Linked DNA regions of Sinorhizobium fredii NGR234. The protein of the gene in region 2 interacts with the protein of the main gene of each other region in a pairwise test. Links are inferred from orthologs where the notes say so. Each region holds a gene or a part of one and is shown on either strand. Other genes may lie near its edges. The genes, in order: ybgC and NGR_RS15750.

Evidence for each region.
Region 1: the proteins of NGR_RS15750 (region 2) and ybgC interact in binary tests that used the Escherichia coli proteins (3 or more experiments, as listed by UniProt). The link is inferred for Sinorhizobium fredii NGR234 from one-to-one orthologs.

The regions. Positions count from the first base shown.
Region 1 is NC_012587.1:2,902,651-2,905,874, forward strand. The notes cover bases 44-2,948. They hold ybgC (tol-pal system-associated acyl-CoA thioesterase), read right to left. Parts: upstream 1,770-2,948; coding sequence 1,317-1,769; downstream 44-1,316. Other genes in these bases: ligD (DNA ligase D), read left to right, coding at 44-1,309; NGR_RS25085 (NAD-dependent epimerase/dehydratase family protein), read left to right, coding at 1,896-2,948. Also shown: more of ligD, read left to right, coding at 1-43; more of NGR_RS25085, read left to right, coding at 2,949-3,116; NGR_RS25090 (glycosyltransferase), read left to right, coding at 3,113-3,224.
Region 2 is NC_012587.1:948,212-951,281, forward strand. Bases 56-2,806 are described here. They hold NGR_RS15750 (acyl carrier protein), read left to right. Parts: upstream 56-1,188; coding sequence 1,189-1,425; downstream 1,426-2,806. Other genes in these bases: fabD (ACP S-malonyltransferase), read left to right, coding at 56-96; fabG (3-oxoacyl-[acyl-carrier-protein] reductase), read left to right, coding at 123-860; fabF (beta-ketoacyl-ACP synthase II), read left to right, coding at 1,640-2,806. Outside these bases: more of fabD, read left to right, coding at 1-55; more of fabF, read left to right, coding at 2,807-2,905. UniProt on the Escherichia coli protein: Carrier of the growing fatty acid chain in fatty acid biosynthesis.

The DNA.
Region 1 (3,224 bases), 2.0 Mb from region 2 along the record:
CGGCGGCTATACACCCTCATCGAAGAAAGGGCGGCCGTTCGCCTCCATTCTCGTCGGTACTTTCGAGGGCGGCAAATTGATCTATCGGGGCGGCGTCGGTACCGGCTTCGGCGAAAAGGTGATGGAGGAACTCGCTGCCGCCTTTGCAAAGCGCAGCCGCGAGACGCCGCCGTTCGACAGCGTGCCACGAGAAAGAATGCGAAAAGCGGTCTGGCTGAAGCCGGATCTGGTGGCGGAAGTGGATTTCGCCGAATTCACCGCCGACGGACATGTCCGCCACGGCTCGTTCGAGGGATTGCGCGAGGACAAGGAGGCCAAGGCCGTGAAACTGGAAACAGCGAAACCGACAGGCGCCGCGTCGAAAGCCGCGAAGGGCAAGCCCTCGGCCAATACCGGCAAGGCGTCGTCGCCCAAGGGCGACACCGATGTCCTCGGCGTCCAGATCTCGCATCCCGACCGCATCCTCTTCGAAGGTCAGGGTATCACCAAGATCGATCTTGCCCGCTACTACGCCGTCGTCGCCGACAGGATGCTGACCTTCGCCGCCGACCATCCCGTCTCACTGGTCCGCTGCCCCCAGGGCGGGCAGCGGCACTGCTTCTTCCAGAAACATACGAACGACGCTTTCCCGGAGGCGATCCGCGAAGTGCCGATCACCGAGTCCTCGGGCGAAACCGAAAACTACATGTATGTCCATGACGCCAAGGGCCTCGTCGCCGCCGTGCAGATGGGCACGCTCGAGTTCCACATCTGGGGCGCGACGATCGACAAGCTGGAAACGCCTGACCGGTTGGTCTTCGATTTCGACCCCGATCCGAGCGTCGACTTCACGACCGTGAAGAACGCCGCCCGCGCCCTGCGCGACGAGCTGGCGGACATCGGTCTGCAGTCCTTCGCGCTGGTGACCGGCGGCAAAGGCGTTCACGTCGTCGTGCCGCTTGTCCGGCGAGCCAGTTGGGACGACGCGAAGAGTTTCGCCAAGGCCGTGGCGCAGAACATCGCCGATCGCGATCCCGATCATTTCGTTGCCACCATGTCGAAGGCGAAGCGCAAGGGGCGGATCTTCATCGACTGGCTGAGAAACGAGCGTGGCGCCACGGCGATCGCCCCCTATTCCAGCCGCGCCCGCGAAGGCGGGCCGATCGCCACGCCGGTCGGTTGGGACGAGTTGGAACGGCTGAGCGGGGCCAACACCTTCCGCATCGGCGATATCCTCGAGCGCATCGAAGCGGACACCGACCCGTGGCGCGATATCGGCAAGGTCAAGCAATCGCTGACAAAGAAGATGATGGATTCGGTCATAAAATAGGAAGTCTTTAGGCCGCCCCTTGGGCCGCCAGGAACTTCGTCGCCAGCGCCTCCGGCAATCGGCGCGGACGCCCCTGCCCGTTGATGACAGCGATGATCACCTTGGCCGCGATCAGCAGCGCGCCGGCACGGCGGATCTCCTGCTGCAGCACCATCTTGGCACCGCCGGCCTTCTCGGTGGTCGTCTCGATCGTCAGTATGTCGTCCATGCGCGCCGGCGATTTGAAGTCGATCTCCATGCGGTGAACCACGAAAACCAGGCCTTCCGCATCGCTCTCGATGGCGAGCGACGCCTGCTCCACGCCGAGCAACCGCAGATAGTCGGTCCGGGCACGCTCCATGAAATGCAGGTAACGGGCATGGTAGACGACGCCGGAAAAATCGGTGTCTTCGTAATAGACCCGCTGGATCAAACGGTGGCCGGTCTCGGTCAGCTCGCCGGCAAGCGAAATCAGTGACATGGCATTCTCCGGGAGGATTTTTGCTTTTTCTGTGCAGGAACCAAAAGACATTTGCAAGCATTGCAGCTTTGTCACAATCCTATCCTATCAGGTCACCGTGTTCCTTCCCGATCAGGAGAATCGTGCATGAAGATCGCAATCCTCGGCGGCGATGGTTTTGTCGGCTGGCCCACCGCGTTGCATCTTTCCGATGCGGGCCACGACACCCACATTCTCGACAACCTCTCACGCCGCTGGATCGACACCGAGCTTGGCGTGCAGTCCTTGACCCCGATGGATTCCATCCAGGAGCGCACCCGTATCTGGCATGCAGAGACCGGCCGGCGCATCCATTTCAACCTGATCGACCTCGCCCGCGACTACGAGCTCCTGAAGAAATGGCTTGCCGAACATCGTCCCGACGCCATCGTGCATTTCGCCGAGCAGCGCGCCGCGCCCTATTCGATGAAGAGCGACCGCCACAAGAACTACACCGTCAACAACAACGTCAACGCCACGCATAACCTGCTGAACGCGCTGGTCGAGATCGACCTCGACGCCCATCTCGTGCATCTCGGCACCATGGGCGTCTACGGCTATTCGACGATCGGCGCGGCCATTCCGGAGGGCTACCTGCCGGTCGGGATCGAGACGACGGACGGCGAGACGGTCAGCCAGGAGATCCTCTACCCGTCCAATCCGGGCTCGATCTACCACATGACCAAGTGCCTCGATCAGTTGCTCTTCCAGTTCTACGCGAAGAACGATGGGCTTCGGATCACCGACCTGCACCAGGGCATCGTCTGGGGAACCCACACGGAGCAGACGCGCCGGCATCAGCAGCTCATCAACCGCTTCGACTATGATGGCGACTACGGCACGGTGTTGAACCGCTTCCTGATCCAGGCGGCGATCGGCTATCCGCTGACGGTTCACGGCAGCGGCGGCCAGACCCGCGCCTTCATCCACATCCAGGATTCGGTCCGCTGCATCGAGCTGGCGCTGACGAATCCGCCGGCACGCGGCGGCCGGGTCGAGATCTTCAATCAGATGACCGAGACGCACCGCATCCGCGACCTGGCCGAGATGATCGCGCGGATGACCGGATCGGAGATCGCCTGGCTGCCGAACCCGCGCAAGGAAGCGGCCGAAAACGATCTCGTCGTGCACAACGAAAAATTCCTGGCGCTCGGTCTCGACCCGATCCGGCTCGAAGACGGGCTGCTTTCGGAGATCGTCGACGTCGCGAAGAAGTTCGCCTACCGCGTCGACCGCTCGCGGGTGCCGGCCGTTTCCGCCTGGACGAAGGACATCGCCTCCGTGATCAACCATGATCCGGAGGGCAAGCGGCTGAAATCCGTCTCATGAGTGGCGCGGTCGCCAATCCGGAGGAATTCAGCCCGTCATCTCCGGCGGCCGCTCACCAGGCCTTCGTGACGCTCGTCACTAACGCCGACTACGCGCTCGGCGCGCGCG
Region 2 (3,070 bases):
ACCGGCCTTGCGCGACGGATCGACAAGACCGTCAACGGCATTGCCGTAAATACGCCCGCCGATATCGACGCGGCGCTTGCCGCCCTTCTGGCCTGAACGCCTCAATTACAAGGGAGAAATCCATGTTCGATCTTTCCGGCCGCAAGGCTCTCGTTACCGGCGCATCCGGCGGCATCGGCGAGGAAATCGCCCGCATGCTGCATGCTCAAGGCGCCGTAGTCGGCCTCCACGGTACCCGCGTCGAGAAGCTCGAGGCGCTCGCCAACACGCTTGGCGAGCGTGTCCATATCTTCCCGGCAAACCTTTCCGATCGCGCCGAAGTCAAGGCGCTCGGCGAGAAGGCGGAGACGGAACTCGGCGGGGTGGATATCCTCGTCAACAATGCCGGCATCACCAAGGACGGCCTTTTCGTGCGCATGAGCGACGAGGACTGGGACAATGTCCTGGAGGTCAACCTGACGGCCGTCTTCCGGCTGACCCGCGAGCTGACGCATCCGATGATGCGCCGGCGCTTCGGCCGCATCGTCAACATCACCTCGGTGGTCGGCGTCACCGGCAATCCGGGCCAGGCCAATTACTGCGCGTCGAAGGCGGGCATGATCGGCTTCTCCAAGTCGCTCGCCCAGGAGATCGCCACCCGCAACGTCACGGTCAACTGCGTGGCGCCGGGCTTCATCGAGAGTGCGATGACCGGCAAGCTGAACGACAAGCAGAAGGAAGGCATCATGGCGGCGATCCCGATGCGCCGCATGGGAAGCGGTGCCGAGGTCGCCTCGGCCGTGGCCTATCTCGCCTCGAACGAGGCGGCCTACGTCACCGGCCAGACCATTCACGTCAACGGCGGCATGGCGATGATCTGAGCCGCGGGTTCCGGCGGCCGGGTGATGCAAGCTGCAACCGGCCGCATCAGTGCCTCCGCGCCTTGATGCCAAATGCCTGAAATTCAATGTTGAGCAAGCGAATGTCAGGCATTTTCGGACTTTGCGGCAGACTTAAACCGTGTTAATCGGGCCATGACTGTGCGCAGTCGACCGGTCCGGCCAGGTTGTCCGGCAGCCCCTGCTGCCACGGGTTTCCCCGGTTTGGTTGAATGGATTGCCCGGTGGACCAACTTGGTCTATCAGGCGTGAATGAGTACCGGCGCCAAGAATGGCGCCGCAGAGAAAACGAAGGTCGAGGAACTCCGACATGAGCGATATCGCAGAACGCGTGAAGAAAATTGTTATTGATCATCTTGGCGTCGATGCCGAAAAAGTTAGCGAAGGCGCAAGCTTCATCGACGACCTCGGCGCGGACTCGCTCGACACGGTCGAACTGGTCATGGCTTTCGAAGAGGAATTCGGCGTCGAGATTCCGGACGATGCGGCGGATTCGATCCTCACCGTCGGCGACGCCGTCAAGTTCATCGAAAAGGCCCAGGCCTAATCGTTACCGCGGCCTTGCGGCCGCCGCGGGCCGCAAGTTGCGGCCCGTACAGCCCTGGGGATGTGGGCTGGCCCGCCGTGATTGCGGGTCGCGATCAGCAAAGTGCTCCCGCCTTTCCCTCTGATCGTCGAAACTGCAAGGGAAGCAGGGATCGGGCTCGTCGAACGCGTACCGGTTCAGCTCCGGAATTGAACGTTCAGGGTGGGTCATGGGCATGAGACGTGTCGTTATCACCGGTACCGGCATGGTATCTCCTTTGGGTTGCGGAACCGAGGTTAGCTGGTCGCGTCTTCTGGCCGGCGGCAACGCCGCTCGCAGGGTGACCGAGTTCGAGGTCGAGGACCTTCCCGCCAAGATCGCCTGCCGTATCCCCTTCGGTGACGGCTCCGACGGCACCTTCAATGCCGACGACTGGATGGAGCCCAAGGAACAGCGCAAGGTCGACCCATTCATCACCTATGCGATGGCCGCCGCCGACATGGCGCTCGCGGATGCTGGGTGGAAGCCGGAAAGCGACGAGGACCAGATTGCCACCGGCGTGCTGATCGGCTCCGGCATCGGCGGCCTCGAAGGGATCGTCGAGGGCGGCTACACGCTGCGCGACAAGGGGCCGCGCCGGCTTTCGCCCTTCTTCATCCCCGGCCGCCTGATCAATCTTGCCTCCGGCCAGGTTTCCATTCGCCACAAGTTGCGCGGCCCGAACCATTCGGTGGTCACGGCCTGTTCGACCGGCGCGCACGCCATCGGTGACGCGAGCCGCCTGATCGCGCTCGGTGATGCCGACGTCATGGTCGCGGGCGGAACCGAATCGCCGATCTGCCGCATTTCGCTGGCCGGCTTTGCCGCCTGCAAGGCCCTCTCGACGCAGCACAATGACGATCCGCAAAAGGCATCGCGTCCCTATGATGCCGATCGCGACGGCTTCGTCATGGGCGAGGGTGCCGGCATCGTCATCCTCGAGGAACTCGAGCACGCCAAGGCGCGCGGCGCCAAGATCTATGCCGAAGTGGTCGGCTACGGCCTTTCCGGCGACGCTTTCCACATCACCGCCCCCTCGGAAGACGGCGACGGCGCCTACCGCTGCATGCAGATGGCGCTGAAGCGCGCCGGCCTGACGGCGGCCGACGTCGACTATATCAACGCGCACGGCACATCCACGATGGCCGACACGATCGAGCTCGGCGCGGTCGAGCGGCTGGTGGGCGACAGCGCTTCGAGGATCTCGATGTCTTCGACGAAATCGGCGATCGGCCATCTCCTTGGGGCCGCCGGTGCGGTCGAAGCGATTTTCTCGGCGCTGGCGATTCGCGACAATGTCGCGCCGCCGACCCTCAACCTCGACAATCCGTCGGCCGAGACGAAGATCGACCTGGTGCCGCATGTGGCCCGCAAGCGCGAGATCAACGTCGCTCTGTCGAATTCCTTCGGTTTCGGCGGCACCAATGCATCGCTGGTGCTGCGCCGCTACAAGGGCCACTGAAGTCGCCGGACCGGCTCCGGTAGCAGGAACGGAAAAACCGCTCGTGCTACCGGTCTCCCATGGCGCTTTATCCCGCTTTTTGCCGCAATGCTCGCTACAAGCTTTCGGCGGGAGATATCGTGTCGGTTTCGCCCCGATTGGCTATGTTCGCACAAGGCACATCTG